2 regions of the Bacillus sp. XF8 genome follow, and region 2 is predicted to be linked to the other one. Evidence: riboswitches for the same ligand, from Rfam matches in the RefSeq annotation. Region 2 holds a riboswitch; the other holds the start of a gene.
What was found. A riboswitch is a leader RNA that binds a small molecule or an ion and turns the genes downstream of it on or off. The one in region 2 is predicted to bind preQ1.

Region 1 (9,179 bases), 240 kb from region 2:
CTTTAGAAGAAGTGGTATAGAGTAATCCAAATGTTTGTAATAAATAACCGATAAATAAGAAAAATCCGACAATTATCCCAGCGATGCTACTATGCTGAACTTCTTGTTTTGAAGTTTGTTTCGAGAACATAAATTGGACAAATAATAAAATGATTCCAGCAAATAAAAAGCGAACCGCATTAAAAGTAAATGGTCCAACAAATGACATTGCATTTTGAACGACAACAAACGTTGATCCCCAAATAAAGGAGACAAATAATAAAGCAAGAGGAGCAATCCATCCTTTTTTCACGCTAAGACCCCCATTCATTTTGTAAAATGGCTTTTCTTGCTAATTCATCGGCAACTTTGTTTTGACTACTTGGAATCCACTTTATAAAGAAAAGATCAAATCTTTTGATGTACGCTAGTGCTTCTTGCAAAAGTGGTGCATATGTTTTGTTTTTTGCATATTCTTTTTCTACAGCACGTTCAACAAGCTGTGAATCTGTACGAAAAGATACAATGTTATAATTATGTTCTATGCAATATTTTAATGCGGCGAGTAATGCATGATATTCAGCTTCATGGTTGGACATGATTCCAAGTGGTAGTGATAATTGCACAGGTGGCTGCACACCTTTAATAAAAACCCCAGCACCAGAAGGACCTGGATTTCCTTTTGATGCACCATCAATATATACTTCAATCAAAATTGAATACCTCCATTATTATATAGCGTTAGCTGATAGGAATCACCCCGCCGAAAAACTTCTAGAGGCGGGGGATTGAATATGAAAAATCCACTTTATCCAATTGTAATGCTGTAGCGACATGTAAATGTTTCATTTGCTTGTAATGATTGTACGCCTTTTTTCTCTTTGAAATCTTTAGCTGGTTCTACTTCATCAGCAATTCCATACCAAGGTTCGATACATAAGAAAGGAGCGTCATTTCCTGGTGTCCATACACCAACGAATGGGAAACCTTCAAATGCTACTTTTACAAACTTATTATGCTTATGAGAGCGAATAGAAATTTCATTTGTATTCATATTTTCAAAAATAAGGGCATCATTTTTGAATAAATCGTATGTAAGTGGTAATTCTGCCTTATTTTTAACAATTAGTTGTTTTTCTTTTGAAAGAAATGGTCCTTCTAGAACGCTTGTTTTTAGATGTTCAGGCCCATTAAATGATAAATGGTAGTCTGTAAATGATTCACCTTCTACTAAAGGGCAATTGAAGCCTGGATGTGCTCCGATAGAAAAGAACATTTCTTTAGAAGTAGGGTTGTTAACTTCATAAGTAACATGTATATTTTGCTCGTCTAGTTCATAAGAAACGTACAACTCAAATTCATACGGATATTTTTGTAAAGTTTCTTGATTACTAGTGACTGCATAAGTAATTTTTGTCTCACTTTGCTCTTTTACCGAAAATATAAGGTCGCGAGCAAAGCCGTGTTGTGTTAATGAATACGGTTTACCATCTACATAATATGTATTGTCCACTAATCTACCGACAATTGGGAATAAAATGGGTGCGCGGCGTCCCCAATATTTAGGGTCTCCTTGCCACATATATTCTGTGTCGTCTTCTTTTAAGCGAACGCTTTGTAACTCTGCACCTTTTTCAGAGATGGAAACGATCACTTTTTCATTTTGAATTGTTGCTGTCATGAAGCGAAACCTCCTAAATCTTTCATATTTTTTATTATACGTTGTCTATGAGAAAAAGGGTAGTGAATGGTAGGAATCTATTGACGAATGATTAGCTATTGCGTACAATATAAAATTGTTGTTTAAAAACGAATCACGTGGTTCGAAACCATCCCACGTAAAAAAACTAAGGAGATTTTGTCATGAATATAAAAACATTAGTTGGTAATGGTATTTTAGCAGCATTATATATTGCTGTTTCAGCACTTATTCAGCCGTTTGGCTTTACAAATGTACAGTTTCGTATTTCGGAGATGTTTAATCATCTCGTTGTATTTAATAAGAAATCCATTTATGGAATTGTATTAGGAGTATTTTTAACAAATCTCTTTTTCTCACCTATGATTGCGTATGATTTAGTATTTGGAGTGGGGCAATCCATTCTTGCGCTTCTCGCTACGATTATTTCCATGCGTTTTATTAAGGGTGTTTGGGCTCGTATGATTTTTAATACAGTTATCTTTACAGTTACAATGTTTATGATAGCGATTGAACTTCACCTTGCATTTGATCTGCCATTTTTATTTACATGGCTTACATGTGCAGCTGGTGAATTTGTCGTGATGGCAATTGGTATGCCGGTTATGTATGGGATTAATAAACGAGTGCAATTTAAGAAGTTTATGTAAAGTGTATAGAGAGAGTTGCTTACAATCTGTAGCAGCTCTTTTTTGTTTTCATAATTTGTGGCTAGTTCATTTCAATTCGAATATAATATTGTGACTCTTGGTAAAATATAAGTAAAATAAAAAGTATGAAGTCTCATATAAGGGGAAAAGAGTATGAAATACAAAATAAACTGGGTATATAAAACAAAACATGGTCTTCAAACAGAACTAACAACAGATTATATGAACATAGAAGAATCACTTCGATTTGCAGAAGATTTTGAGAAAACTGGAAGAGTAAAGGAACTATTATTTTATGATGAAATGGGAGCGGAATGGACGCTAAAAGAAATGAAAAAGCTCAGTAAGCAAGTAGAAGAAGAACCGCAAGACATTCGTATTTACTTTGATGGAGGCTATGATCTGGAAACGAAAGAAGCGGGTGTTGGTATATGTGTTTACTATAAAAAAGGAAACGCTGATTATCGAGTTCGTCGAAATGCTTATATAGATGGCATTTATGATAATAATGAAGCGGAATATGCAGCGTTATTATATGGAATGAATGTCTTAGAGGAATTAGGGATCAAATATGAACCGGTTACACTACATGGTGATTCTCAAGTTGTACTTCAGCAACTGGCTGGAGAATGGCCGTGCTACGATGAACATTTAAATCATTACTTAAATCAGATTGAACAAAAAGCAAATCAAATGAAATTGAAGCTTGTTTGTGAGCCGGTAGCAAGGAAACAAAATAAAGAAGCACATCAATTGGCAACACAAGCATTGGAAGGGACAGTAATCGACAGCCATAAAGAAATAACGGAATAGAGAGGTGCAGTGGTGAATAAAAAGCAGCTCATTACAGAGGTAAATGATCTATTAGAAACATACTGTGAAGGATGTTTTTTGCAGGAACACTATAGAAAAACACATAGTAAATACCATGCTCACTCTTTTTGTATTCGGCAATGTACTGTGGGAGAGAAATTAAAAGAATATGGAGATCAATTATCGTAAAAAAACATCCAGAGGTAACTCTGGATGTTTTTAATGTTTAGCCTCTTTCAATTGGTGTTCGCATAGACTTAATTTTTTTTCTTCATTCATTAAAAAAGGCTCATCTAAATCTGTTGCAACAGATTTCATTGTTTCAAGCTGAGAACGTGCAGATTCAACTGCAGTTGTCGCATGCTGTAATGATTCTGGATCCATTGTAATTGTTGCAGAACCTACCATCTTTTGAGCTGTTTCTACGCGGAATTTTACTTCTTCAAAGTCATTTACATGTGAACCCATTGTCGATTCCTCCTTTATATTCTGTCACATTTCACATAGTTTTTACTCTGCAAAAAGGAAATATACAAAGGAATAACAAAGGAGGTTACCAAGTAAGGTAACCTCCTGTTATATGTTGGATTAAAGTTTTACTACGTTAGCAGCTTGAGGTCCACGGTTTCCTTCAACGATATCGAAAGATACTTCTTGACCTTCTTCTAAAGCTTTGTAGCCTTCGCCTTGAATTGCTGTGAAATGTACGAATACATCGTCAGCGCCTTCAATTTCGATAAATCCAAAACCTTTTTCGTTGTTAAACCATTTTACTTTTCCTTGCATGTTACAATTCCTCCTAAAAAACGATTACTTTTTCATTTAGTGAAGTTCATTTGAAACATTTGCAAATTCATAAAACTGAAAATGCTATATTCTCGAATATTCTGCTAAATGATATTTTAAATATACACGAAATGGTAGATTTTAGTCAAGTAAGCGGTTTTATCTTTTTGTATTTTTAAATAATTTTTTACGCAAGTTTTTTTAATGGTATAGGACAAGGTCGCTTTTTAATATGTTTAAGTGAATGCTGTACATAATGAGGTGAGAGAATGAATCAGTCTTATTTATTAGATAATGAAGGAATGAAAACGAGAAGAGATATACCAATATGGGTTTCGCAAGAATTTGAAAATTTTTCTAATGTTGTATTGGATCCAACTTTTCCTTGCTATTTTGGTTTAACGGCTTTAAAGAAGAATGAACTTCGCTACTCATTCTTATCTCATGATGATTGGAGTCATCTACCACAGACAATGCTTTCTTTTTTAAAGTTGATGAACGAGCGACCTGTTGTAAGAAGAGGTTTTTTTCTTTTTGTTGAGCCAGAACGTGCAGAATGCTCACTTGAACATTACCGAGCGTATTTTTGGAGAATTCTACAATACTTACATGAAGAAGATGATCAATTATGGCCAAAACAGATCCCAGAAAATCCAGATCATCATTTATGGGAATTTTCATTTGGTGGGGAGCCGATGTTTGCATTTGGGAATGCTCCTGCCTATAAACAAAGAAAAACGAGACATTTAGGGAACTCGCTCATTATAGGATTTCAGCCACGAATCATATTTGACGGACTAGAAGGAGACCGGCCGAAAGGATTATACTCAAGACAGATGGTGAGAGAGCGAGTGGAAAAGTGGGATTAGTTGCCGAAACATCCAAACATTAGTCACTATGGAGATCCAAATCACCGTGAGTGGAAGCAATATTTTATTGGAGATGACATTGAACCAATTGAAGGAAAGTGCCCATTTCATCATAAAGTAAAGAAATGAAGGCCGCCATAAAGGAGCGGCTTTTTTGTATATTTTGGATAAAAAAGGACATTTTATATATGTATATTTTTTATAAAAGCTAGTCTATTTTTAAAAATATTCTCATTAGCTAATAGTAAAACGATATAGAAAGGAAAGAGCGATGTTTGGAGCAATTATACAGCAATTTATACTAGGAATTTCATTAGCGGCACCAGTAGGACCAATTAATATTGAAATGTTAAAAAGAGGGATTGAACGTGGGTTTTGGCATGCTTGGCTTGTTGGAATAGGGGGGATGAGTGCAGACATTTTATTTATGCTTCTTATTTACTTTGGATTGTCTTCTGTATTTATGTATACATATGTACAAGCATTTATGTATTGCATAGGTTTTTTCTTATTGTTTTATTTAGGGTTTCAAAGTGTAAAACAAGGAATTTTACATTCAAATATGGAATATAAACAAGAAGAGATAGGTGGACTTCGTCAATCCTTTATGGCAGGATTTTTAATTGCGGTATCTAATCCATTAAACCTTGTCTTTTGGTTTGGTGTATATGGGAGTACGCTTAGTTCACTGCTTACGAAAGTAACAAAACAAGAGGCTTTTTTATATAGTCTTTGTATCATTGGTGGTATTATTTTGTGGAATTTAAATATTGCCTTTTCTGTTCATTTTGGACGAACATTGCTTAAGCCAAAGGCACTCGGTTATATTACAGCGGGAGCTGGTTTCATTTTAGTTGGGTATTCAATTCATTTTGCGTATAAAGCTTTACAGTTGTTCATATAAGATTGAAGGGGAGATTTTTATGTATCGAACCACAGTTAATGGAAAAGAAATTATTGTTACATTAGCACCAAAAATTCGAAAAGAAGTAACGGATAGGAATCCTTTATATGAGGCCGTTCTTCAAACTGCTGAAAGGTTACTTCAGACAAAGCAACCGACATTTGCTGTAAATCATGAAATACTGGGTCTTATTATTGGAGAGGTACAAAGAGGCGAAGTAACTGTCTTTGCAGTGGAACACATTATACCGAAACAAAATATATTTGGTTCGCAGAATTTTTTCTCTACAATAGAACAGCGAGCAAATTTGTGATTAAAAGAGAATAACATAGATAGAACAGAAACGGTCGTAGCTATATGTTACGACTGTTTTTTCGAAGAAAGGGGATAGGATGAATGAAAAGGGTGATGAAGGAGTTCTTTTTTCAACATGATATTGTGATTATGTTTGGCGTATTTATACTGTTTATCATTATTTTGAAAATGAAATTATTTACAGGGATAGCAATTTTATCATGTCTTGCGGGCATCGTTTTTTATACGATCAATGAGTATGTAACACATCGATTTTTATTTCATATGAAGCCTCCTAAAAATCCATTGTTACTGAAAATGTTAAAGAGATTACATTATGATCATCATGTATATCCAGATGATTTAAAACTATTGTTTTTACCAGTTTGGTATAGCATGCCAGGGTTTGCGATTTATTTGTTCATTCTGTATGGAGTGACAAATCATGTAACGATTACACTTTCATTTGGAATAGGAATGATTGTTATGCTGCTTGTTTATGAATGGAAACATTATATCGCACATAGACCGATACGGCCATTGACTCGTTTTGGTAGATGGTTAAAAAAACAACATATTTTGCATCATTATAAAAATGAAAATTATTGGTTTGGTGTATCGAATCCAGTGTATGATTTTTTATTTGGCACATACAAAAACGGAAAAGATGTTGAATTAAGTAGGTCGGCGCGTAATTTAGAAAAAGAGAAAGAAAAGGAGGCAATGCGATGAGTACTGCCTTTTATTTTAAAAAAATATATTAAAAAATCGAGGAAATATGACGAAAAATGTCTATCGAAAAATCTTTGCAGAAGAACAAAGATTGTCTAAAATAAACTTAAGTTTCTGAATATTTATAAAATTTAGTTTTTGGAGATGCGAGGGGGAATTTGATTTAAAGAATGAGGGAGAGGGGACTGGGGAAATGAAACGAGATGATAGTTCAGCACGTAAGTTGCGAAGTGAGATAAATTATACAGAAGTCGTTCAATCAGAAGAATTTCAATTATTGCTAGAGAAGAAGCGGAAGTTTATTGTTCCAATGAGTATTTTCTTTTTTAGTTTTTTTATTGCTTTGCCACTTTTGACATCTTATTCAAAGGTATTAAATACGCCGGCATTTGGTGATGTAACGTGGGCATGGATTTTTGCTTTTGCACAATTTGTTATGACGTGGGCATTATGTATGATGTATAGCAAAAAAGCGGAATCGTTCGACAAGGCTTCACAAAAAATTCTTCAAGATATACAAAAAGGGAGGGGATAAACTTGAACACAACAGCGTTTGCACTGTTTCTAATTATCGTTCTTGGTACGCTCGTTATTACATATTTTGCATCGAAAAAAACGAAAAATGCGAGTGAGTTTTATACGGCAGGAGGAGGTTTAACTGGGTGGCAAAATGGTCTGGCCATTGCAGGAGATTATATGTCAGCTGCTTCTTTTCTGGGGATTGCAGGAGCAATTGCATTAACTGGATTTGATGGTTTCTTTTATAGCATAGGCTTTCTTGTTGCTTATTTAGTTGTATTGTATCTCGTTGCCGAACCGCTTAGAAACTTAGGGAAATACACATTAGCTGATATGATTGCAGCGCGTTTTGATGCGAAAAAGGTGCGCGGAGTTGCAGCTTTAAATACGATGACAATTTCAATTTTCTATATGATCGCACAACTTGTAGGAGCAGGAGCACTTATTAAATTATTATTAGGAATTGAATATACGACATCTGTTTTAATTGTTGGAACGTTAATGACGGTGTATGTGATTTTTGGAGGTATGACAGCCACAAGTTGGGTACAAATTGTAAAAGCTGTCTTGTTAATGGCAGGGACATTTATTATTTCAGTAATTGTATTTGCAAAATTTAATTTTAGCGTGACTGAAATGTTTGCACAGATGAAAACTGCAACACCTCTAAAAGAAGCGTTTTTAAATCCAGGTGTAAAATATAAGGATGGATTAGATACAATTTCTTTAAACTTAGGTCTTGTTCTAGGGACAGCTGGTTTACCTCATATTCTTGTTCGCTTTTTCACTGTTCGTGATGCGAAAACAGCACGTCAGTCTGTAGTCTATGCAACGTGGCTAATTGGAGCCTTTTATATTATGACAATTTTCCTAGGTTTTGGTGCAGCTGCATTTGTAGGGAATGCTGCAATTATTCAGGCAAACCCAGCTGGCAATATGGCAGCACCTTTATTAGCAAAAGAACTCGGTGGAGATTTCTTGTTTGCATTCGTTTCTGCAATTGCATTTGCTACGATTTTAGCTGTTGTAGCAGGTCTTGTTTTAACCGCGGCTTCAGCATTTGCACATGACTTTTATAATGAAATCATTCGCCGAGGGAAATCAACAGAAAAAGAGCAAGTATCGATGGCTCGTTATGCTTCAATTGGTGTAGCAGTATTATCGATTATTTTAGCGCTATTTGCTCAAACATTAAATGTTGCATTTCTAGTATCGTTAGCATTTGCAGTCGCTGCAAGTGCGAACTTACCAGTTATTTTATTTACAATTTATTGGAAACGTTTTAATACAACAGGAGCAATTTGCGGAATGGTTGTTGGTTTAGTTTCAGCTATCGTATTAGTGGCACTAAGCCCGAATGTTTGGAGTCCTGAAGCTGGGAAAGCAATTTTTGTTGGAGAAGCGTTATTTCCTTACACAACACCTGGGATTATTTCTATTCCACTTGGATTTTTAGCAGCATATTTAGGAACAATTTTCTCAAGTAAGAAAGAGGATGCAGCGAAATTTGATGAAATTCTTGTTAAATCTAACACAGGTCATGGGGTTAGTGACGTGTCTGCACATTAAGAAGAAAAAGAGCTTTCCAGTTGATTGGAGAGCTCTTTTATTTTGTAATTTTGCTTAAAAATATTACTCTGAAGTTGGTAGGATTTGTTTCGTTCACGTGGAATGAAAATAAATAGGGAAAAGTTTAACCTCATCATGGCACCAGTACAGCTTGGAGAAATATAAGTTGTTTTGGAAGGTGGAATGTATGATGAAAACGAAACAAACAGATGCATTATTAGCAAAGGATGAAAAGTATGTGTGGCATGGAATGCGTCCCTTTAGTCCAAATAGTACGATGGTTGGGGCAAAAGCAGAAGGGTGCTGGGTGGAAGATATAGAAGGTAAACGGTACTTAGATGGGATGAGTGGGCTTTGGTGTGTGA
Region 2 (9,179 bases):
CATATTCAAAATCGTGATCATCAAACACGACGACTTTTAAACTAAAATCTTTTCCTGCTAATCTTTCAATAACAGAATCTAACATGATAAAATCTGTTTTCATCTGTGAACTTGGCGGCTTTGGCGAGATGGTTACTTCATCAATGCGCAGCAACCATTCTTGCCATTTACTTCCCTGCGTCTCAATAGCGGTACGAATTTTCTTTTCTTGTAATAAAGACAGAAAACCATCTAAATTTTTCAATAGCACTGGATTCCCACCTGAAATTGTTACATGCGAAAAATTTTCTCCACCAATTTCAACAAGTTCACTCCAAATTTCTTCTGGTGTCATTTGTCTAATTTGCTCTTTGGCTGATCCATCCCAAGTAAAGGCAGAATCACACCATGCGCAACTATAATCACACCCTGCTGTGCGGATGAACATCGTCTTCTGCCCAACAACCATTCCTTCACCTTGAATGGTTGGACCGAAGATTTCTAAAACGGGGATTTTACTCACCGATCATCCACTCCCGTCTGACTTCCGCATAACTTGTTGGTGTTTCAAATAGACGAACAAATTCAACACGTGCCCCCTTGTATTCATTAACACGATTCTCTTTTATAAGTGCTTCAGCCATCTTTTCATAAATCCAAACGACCATATTTTCAGCCGTCGTATTCATCGCTGGTAATGTTTCATTTAAATAACGATGATCTAAATAAATTTCAATTTCATTCTTCCAAATTTCTTTTATATCTCCAAAGTCAATAGCAAGTCCAATCTCATTCACATAACCACTAATACCAAACACAACTTTATATGTGTGACCATGTAAATTTTTACATTTCCCTTCATAACAGTGCAAATGATGCGCTGCATCAAATGTAAATTCCTTACTTACCATCACTCGTTTATTATGATATTTCAGTTGTTCACGTTGAATGTCCTTGTCCACTTTTTGTAAATTTTCTACAATGCGAAATCCAAAAAAATTCTGTTCCATTATATATTCGCTCCTTCGCGTTCTTGTAAATACGTATCTAAACCTGCTTTACGAAGTTTACAAGCTGGACATTCACCGCAGCCATCGCCAATTATTCCGTTATAACATGTTAATGTTTTTTCTCTAACAAACTCGAATGCACCAAGTTCATCTGACAATTTCCATGTTTCTGCTTTATCAATCCACATCAGTGGTGTATGAATAACAAATGGATAATCCATAGATAAATTTAAAGTAACGTTTAACGATTTCACAAATACATCACGGCAATCAGGATAACCGCTAAAATCAGTTTCACATACGCCCGTTACAATATGACGTGCTCCAACTTGTTTTGCTAGCACAGCTGCAAATGATAAGAATAGTAAATTCCGTCCATCTACAAATGTTGATGGCAATTCACCTTCTTCATGTGTAATCTCCATATCCGTTCTCGTTAACGCATTTGGAGCAAGTTGATTTAATAAGCTCATATCAAGTACTGTGTGTTTAATTCCTAACTCTTTCGCAATGTCAGCCGCACAATCAATTTCTAACTTATGACGTTGGTTATAATTAAACGTCACCGCTTCTACTTCTGCAAACTGCTGCATTGCCCAAAATAAACATGTTGTACTATCTTGGCCACCACTAAAAACGACAACTGCTTTTTCTTTTTTCATCTCACTCATTCTCCTTCTCTACTACGAATAAGAAGAAAGAACGTTCTTGAACTGTCACAATAAAAAAACAAAACAATACCTAAGGATATTGTTGTTTCCATAGTTTTTTATAGAGGGAGTTCGCGAACCTCTCCCATGTTATACATGGAATTTCTTCTTTCATTGACAACACATATTGTAACATACTGTATCTCTCTCGGAAAAACTTCTGATTTTTCTGTTTTTTAATGGAATTCAGATTCATTTTCTTGTATTTTAATAGTATGATTATACTTAATTAATACCATACACATGAGAATAGCGAGGGGGCATAAAACTGAAGCTCTTTATCATTCACCTCTTTTTAAACATATTATTGATTCTCGTTATAATGCTAGTATATCACCTATTTTGGAATCAAAAAGGCAAGCATTCACCTAAACTAAATTCAATTATATTTATATTACTTTGTAGTACTACCACAATACTTTGCATTTTTTTTGCAGCCAAAACGAATACTGGATTTCAATTTGATATGCGTCATATTGTATTAATTGTTGGCACATTAACAGGAGGTCCTATTGCCGGTGGAGCTGTTTTAGTTGTATTAAACGTATACCGTTTCTTATTAGGAGGAATGGGGATCATTCCATCCGCCATTGGCTCGATTCTCTTATATATTGTTTTACTTTCCACATATAAATTTTTTAACAAAGGTTCTAATCATATAAAACTTATGCTTGCTATTTTATATAGTCTTACATACGGATTCGTTTGGGTTTCTGTGTTCCTTATCAAAGTGTCTAATTCTGAAGACTATCTCCCTCATATTATTGCGTATCAACTATGCGCAACAATGGGTACAATTCTTATTCTCTATTTATTGAACATACTTCAATTGCAAGTTCGTTTACAAGAAGAACTTATTAATGCTGAAAAATTTCATCTTATTGGAGAAATGGCTGCTTCTATTTCCCATGAAATTCGTAATCCTTTGACTTCAACAAAAGGTTTTTTACAACTTCTACATTCTGACGAATGCTCTGAAAAAGATCGAAAATTATACACAGAAATAGCTATACATGGGATTGAACAAGCAAATCATGTTCTCACAGATTATTTAACATTTGCAAAACCAAGTATTGAAAAAGAACAAGTTTTACAATTAGAAGATGAATTGCTTCATGCACTATCTCTTATTACGCCATTAGCTAATTTATCAAATGTCCGCATACACTATCTAAAACAAAGTAGCGATTTTCTTATTACTGGTGAAAAACAGAAATTTAATCAATGTTTGTTAAATATTCTAAAAAACTGTATTGAAGCCATGCCTAAAGGTGGCGATCTTATCCTCACACTAGTTCCCGACCATAAGCATATTCAATTGTATATAAAAGACAATGGAATCGGCATGGATACAGAACAAATAAAGCGCCTTGGCTCTCCATTCTATTCTACAAAAGAGAAAGGAACTGGACTTGGGATGATGGTCGTATTCAGCGTCATCAAAGCAATGGGCGGAAAAATCGATATTACAAGTGAAAAAGGTATTGGTACAACCTTCCTACTAACCTTTCCACTCATACAAAAAACGTGATGAAAATTTCATCACGTTTTTTCTGTTTCATCAACAAGTTCAGCAAAAGTTTTTACTTTTCCATGCGGTTTTTGGTTTTCTTTTCGCGCCTTCCAACTACGCTCTTGCTCTTTCTTTTTGTGTGACATGCTTTCAACTCCTTCTATGTTCTCTTTATGTATTATTCCAAAATAAGAGATAAAAATATGCATTAATCCAGCTTCTTCATCCTCCACCAATAATTAGCCCTCATTAATTAGGATTTTATAGGAAGTTTATCCCCCACCTAGCTTCTTTTTCAGAATCTTGGTGCATGAGTATTATTACTTACTGCCTGCAAATAGCAGGATAAAATAAAAGAAGCGAGATAACTACTAACTCGCTTCTTCTATTTATTACATATAGTTCCCAAATGAATAGGTACTTTTCTTTATCTTTGCAAAATCGCATATTTCGCTTCTTTTAACTGTGTAAGATGGCGCTGTTCATGTAAATCAAGGAATTGAATCCATTGATATAAATTAAGTTCCTGAAACACAGGGTGTTTTAACGAATTTTCAAATAATTCTTTTTCATCTATAACACTGTGCAATGTATGCAATAATTCTGCTCGTGAATGTTCAAGTAATTGAATTATTTGTTGTTTTTTCATTAATGTCTCTGTTGGTTGCATTTGCTGAGGAGCTTCTCGTTTATGTGTTCGATCAAGAGTAAGTTGGAGATCTTTGAGTGGGACTACTTTTCTGTCTTTTTTCTGTAAAGCATACACCAGAGATGATGTAACAGATTGTTCAACTAAGTGCAGATGATGCAAAATTTGAGTGATACTCCATTTATCACGACGCGGTTTTACATTTACTTCCGTATCATTTAACATCTCAATTTCTGATAATAGGGTGTTTCTTGTAGATTGTAACGATTGCAGCACAGTTTCTAAACTAACATTCATATTAGATTGAAGCATAATTCTCCCCCCTCTTTTTTGGTAAAAAGAGGCGCTTCTAATTTAGAAACACCTCTTTAAATAAATCTGAATTTTCTTATATTATCTCATTATTTTATGAATGTGTCGATTATAAAATATGAAAAAACCAAGGTTGATTTTTACAATTTTGTGTCATCCACTGCATGTAACCATGATTGAATCTCAGTGATTACACCTTGTACACACCCATCTGTAAATGGAGATGTCAAATTCGCACCTTCTACTAATTGTAAGAAAGATTGACTTCCGCCCTTCTGGCAAAGGTTCACATAGTCTTCCCACGCTTCTTGTCTATTGTCTCTTGCTCGCTTCCAAAATTGCAGTGCACAAATTTGAGCCAATGTATAATCAATATAATAGAAAGGTGAGCTATAAATATGTCCTTGGCGTTGCCAGAAACCACCACGTTCTAAATAATCATTATCTTCATAGTCTCGATGTGGTAAGTACTTTCTTTCAATATTACGCCATGCTGCTTTGCGTTCCTCTGGAGATACTTCTGGATTTTCATATACATAATGTTGATATTCGTCGACCGATACACCGTATGGTAAAAATAGAAGTGCTGAACTTAAATGAGAGAAATAATATTTATCCGTATCTCCCTCAAAGAATAATTTCATCCATGGCCATGTGAAAAATTCCATACTCATAGAATGAATTTCACACGCTTCATACGTTGGCCAATTGTACTCTGGAATTTCAAACTTACGGCTCTCATATACTTGAAAAGCATGACCTGCTTCGTGTGTTAACACATCAATATCACCTGATGTTCCATTAAAGTTCGAGAAAATAAACGGTGCTTTATAATTTTCAATGTATGTACAATAACCGCCGCCAGCTTTTCCTTTTTTTGCAACTAAATCTAATAATTCATTGTCTAACATAAAGTTAAAAAATTCATCTGTTTCTTTTGATAATTCTTTATACATCGTCTTTCCATGATTAATAATCCACTCCGCATCTCCCTTTGGAGTTGGATTACCTGTTGCATATTCAAAACTCTCATCATAGTAAGCCAGTTTTTCTATACCGATGCGTGCCTTTTGTCTATTTCGTAATTCTGTTGCAACTGGAACGATGTAATCTAGTACTTGTTTACGATAATTCGCTACCATTTCCGCATTATAATCTGTGCGATACATTCTTGCATATCCAAGTTCAACAAAGTTTTTAAAACCAAGTGCTTGAGCAATCTTCGTTCTTACTTTTACAAGTTCATCATAAATACGGTCTAACTCTTCTTCATGCTCTGCTAAAAAACCGTAGTACGCTTCACTTGCTCTTTTACGCATATCTCTATCTGTATGTTGCATAAAAGGCCCAAGTTGTGATAAAGTTCTTTCTTCTCCTTCAAAATCAATTTTTGCAGCAGCTAAAAGTTGTGTATACTGCGAAGATAATTTATTTTCCAATTGTAAATCTTTCACAATTTCATCTGAATATGTTTTCAAATCACATTCTGCTAAAGCAAATAACTGTTTCCCATAATAAGCCTCCAGCTCATCCCGAAACGGAGAATTCATCAATGCTTTATAATATTTCGTTCCATATCCTTGTACAATCGGAGAATACTCATCAAAGAAATCTTGTTCTTTCTTATAAAATTCATCTGTTGTATCAACAGAATGACGAATATAACAAATATTTCCCATTGTACCAAAGTCATTGCGAATCTCATTAATTAAACCAATTACTTGCTTTTGCTCTTCCACTGTCTTTGCATTCTCAAATTGTTCTAAAGCTACAGTAAATTTTTCTTGTAACTCTTCTGTATTCGGGCGTTTATATTCATAGTTCTGAAACGACATGAATACTCCTCCTCTCGATTATATGTACCCTTACTATATTTCCATTTCCCTTTCTAAATTCCCTTTTATTCTTCAACAAAATTCGTCAGAAGCTGTAACATTCATTCCACACTTCTTCTTGAGCTGTAAATATATACGAAAGAAAGTGCAACTTCCATTTCAAGGGGATTCTTCATCCCCCCACTGATTATTATCCCTCACGAATCGGGCTTTTACGGGCAGTTAATGCGGTATACACAAAAAAGCCTTTGATCATTTCACATCGAAAGCTTTTTACACATGTTATATAAACTCACTTTGATTTTTCAACATATAATCCCCTGCTTCACATAAAAAAAGATGACCTGCACTCGTTTTCTCTCTTTGTTTTCACTTGCCATGGAGCTGACCGCTTCTATGCATGGCCGGATGCTCTCTTCCATCAAAAAAGAAAGGTTTTCTGTCGTTTTTTCAATTTGTACTTATACATATCACTTTTCATATTTTCCAATTTTTTTAAGTAAAGATAACAATTCATTTTTCTCGTCTTTTGTTAACATTTCAAAAGAATCATGTATAACTTTTTCATGACTTGGAAAAATAGACGCGATGAAGGTCTCTCCTTCCCCTGTCAACTGTGCATATATAACACGACGATCATTCGGGCATGGAATTCGTTTTACAAGTCCCTTTTTTTCTAACTTATCGACAACATACGTAATACTTCCACTTGCAATTAAAATACGCTCCCCAATTTGTTGAAGTGGCTGACTGCCTTTATGATATAGCAATTCTAACACAGCAAACTCAGTTGGATTTAGTCCGTTACTTTGTATTGATTTATTTGTAGTATCCATAACAAAGCGGTGCACACGCGATAGTGCAATAAACACTTTTAAAGATTGAGAAATATCTTCTCGCTCATCATTCGATTTCATACGATTTCAACCCTTCACTTAAATTCACAAAGATTCGAGACAACCTATCAAATAAAAAGGTTATCCATAACTGGTAAGTTTCCGTTTTTCCATTATCTATTCATAAAACAACTTTATACCAAACGGTTATGGTAGAATCTCTCATTACTTTATTTTTTATGACGATTTTATTTTTACTCGTTCAATATATTTTACTGAAACGCCAAACAAAATTGAAGAGACAACAAAATGAAATACAAAAAAATTGAATTAGTTGGTACCTTTGAGCTAGTACAGCTCACGAAATCCGGAATCCACTTACCGGCATTAAAGGTCTCGTAACACTCTTAAAAGAAACACACACTCAAGAACAAGACCAATTTTATTTTTCTGTTATTGAACAAGAAATAGAACGTATCAATGAAATTGTTAGCGAATTTCTTATTCTTGGCAACTCAGCAGCGATTATTGAAAAAAGTATGATGTAAGAGATATTATTAAAGAGGTATCATTAATTATTCAATCGGAAGCACATTTGTATAATATTATATTTACCTTGCAGTTACCAGACCATCCTGTTCATATCCGTTGCTCAAAAGATCATATGAAACAAGTGGTTTTAAATATTACAAAAAATGCAATTGAAGCTATGTCATCTGGTGGTATATTAACAATTCAGGTAACCAGTAATAAAGAACACGCGCAATTACAAATTGTTAACACAGGAAAAGGTATTCCAGAGCATATTAAAAAACACCTCTTTCATCCGTTCTTTACTAGTAAAGATACCGGAACAGGTCTTGGCCTTGTCATATGCAAACGAATTATAGAAATGTATGATGGACAAATTGTCATTGATAGCAAAGAAAATAAAGGAACCACTGTCCATATAAAACTTCCATTAGATCCCGCATAATTATCCTTCTCTAAGGAGGGTAATTATGTTTATTTCATAAAAGCAGTCACAAACATTTTCCAAAAAGCACTTGATTTCCCTTCATATTCTATTTGAAAAAAAGGTATCTTCATAAATGTTAACCATCTTGGTGTTTGTTGTTCTTTATAGCGTTGATACTGTAAAATAAGCTTGTCCAATTCTTGACTCACTTGAATTGTTTCCGTACTGTTTAATCCGTTTGTTAAACCTAAACGAATCATTTCTTCACGTTTCATATGAATATCACGCGAAAGCTTTTCCATTGTGTACTTCCGTTTTGCTGTAAACATCCATATCCCCCTCATTATTCTTCCATACTCTCTACTTCATTTTCACTCCATACATTCAGGCTGCAAATGTATATTTCATTTGAATTGGAATACTCAGAATTTTTAACATTTTCTCCCTGTAATTTACAAATCTTTATCCTCACTTTGAGAATTATTACAAATTATTCTATCTTTGTAAATACATTCGCAATAATAGACATTTTTTTCATGTTATTTTTTTCAAATGACAAATAAACACTGATTTTTTAAATTTTTGATTTACGTTACTTCGACATTTTTCTCGTTTAATTTATCTAAAAAACGCAAATCATAATTATAGATTTGCGTTTCCATTTTCACAAATAAAGTAGTCTACCCTATTTCATTGGAAAAAGATAAATTTCCTATAAAGAAAAACTTCCCTCACGAATTGGGCTTTTACGGGCAGCCCGCTCCCCACCTAACTTCTTTGCTTTCGCTGAATTTGGAGGTGGGGTCTTACTGCCCACGAATAACGGCATAAACTTGATGGAGTTATACTTACAACCAATCACTCAATCAGAAAGGAACTTCTTATATGCGTAAACATATCATTACTTTTTTTATTTCATTATCTATTGTCATTTTTCCTCTTCAAACGTATGCTCATACAAATAAGGTCGCCATTGTAATCGATGACTTTGGAAATAATATGAAGGGAACGGAAAGGATGCTATCCCTTCCCATTCCACTTACTGTAGCCGTTATGCCCTTTCTTCCATCTACAAAACAAGATGCTGTAGCTGCACATAAAAAAGGCCATGAAGTCATTATTCATATGCCCATGGAGCCTATTAAAGGAAAGAAAGAATGGCTTGGCCCTAAAGCCATTACAACTGATTTAAGTGATCATGAAATTGAAGATCGGATTGAACAAGCGATCCAAGAAGTGCCACATGCAATCGGGATGAACAATCATATGGGCTCGAAAGTAACAGCTAATGAAAGAATTATGCGAATCATACTATCAGTATGTAAAAAGCATGGGCTATTTTACTTAGATAGTAAAACAAATCCCGATAGCGTAGTA

Region 1: it holds a riboswitch for preQ1, as region 2 does, so the genes downstream of both, J4P91_RS02325 (QueT transporter family protein) here and queC (7-cyano-7-deazaguanine synthase QueC) in region 2, are expected to answer to the same signal.

Annotation. Positions count from the first base shown of each region.
Region 1 covers NZ_JAGDQK010000002.1:355,994-365,172, forward strand. The annotation lists gene J4P91_RS02310 (DMT family transporter) at 1-292, opposite strand, end outside; gene J4P91_RS02315 (reverse transcriptase-like protein) at 294-692, opposite strand; gene J4P91_RS02320 (aldose 1-epimerase family protein) at 788-1,660, opposite strand; PreQ1 riboswitch class I at 1,792-1,836, shown strand; gene J4P91_RS02325 (QueT transporter family protein) at 1,843-2,328, shown strand; gene J4P91_RS02330 (ribonuclease H family protein) at 2,482-3,141, shown strand; gene J4P91_RS02335 (zinc-finger domain-containing protein) at 3,154-3,330, shown strand; gene J4P91_RS02340 (DUF2564 family protein) at 3,361-3,609, opposite strand; gene cspB (cold shock-like protein CspB) at 3,730-3,927, opposite strand; partial or broken gene J4P91_RS02350 (YqcI/YcgG family protein) at 4,197-4,925, shown strand; gene J4P91_RS02355 (LysE family transporter) at 5,068-5,700, shown strand; gene J4P91_RS02360 (cytoplasmic protein) at 5,720-6,013, shown strand; gene J4P91_RS02365 (sterol desaturase family protein) at 6,097-6,726, shown strand; gene J4P91_RS02370 (DUF485 domain-containing protein) at 6,920-7,261, shown strand; gene J4P91_RS02375 (solute symporter family protein) at 7,264-8,814, shown strand; gene J4P91_RS02380 (aspartate aminotransferase family protein) at 9,002-9,179, shown strand, end outside.
Region 2 covers NZ_JAGDQK010000002.1:111,244-120,422, reverse strand. The annotation lists gene queE (7-carboxy-7-deazaguanine synthase QueE) at 1-502, opposite strand, end outside; gene queD (6-carboxytetrahydropterin synthase QueD) at 495-989, opposite strand; gene queC (7-cyano-7-deazaguanine synthase QueC) at 989-1,651, opposite strand; PreQ1 riboswitch class I at 1,745-1,788, opposite strand; gene J4P91_RS01015 (ATP-binding protein) at 2,022-3,230, shown strand; gene J4P91_RS28710 (DUF6254 family protein) at 3,242-3,358, opposite strand; gene J4P91_RS01010 (DinB family protein) at 3,640-4,173, opposite strand; gene J4P91_RS01005 (M3 family oligoendopeptidase) at 4,314-6,008, opposite strand; gene J4P91_RS01000 (MarR family winged helix-turn-helix transcriptional regulator) at 6,479-6,925, opposite strand; partial or broken gene J4P91_RS00995 (ATP-binding protein) at 7,003-7,820, shown strand; gene J4P91_RS00990 (aspartyl-phosphate phosphatase Spo0E family protein) at 7,850-8,131, opposite strand; gene J4P91_RS00985 (divergent polysaccharide deacetylase family protein) at 8,688-9,179, shown strand, end outside.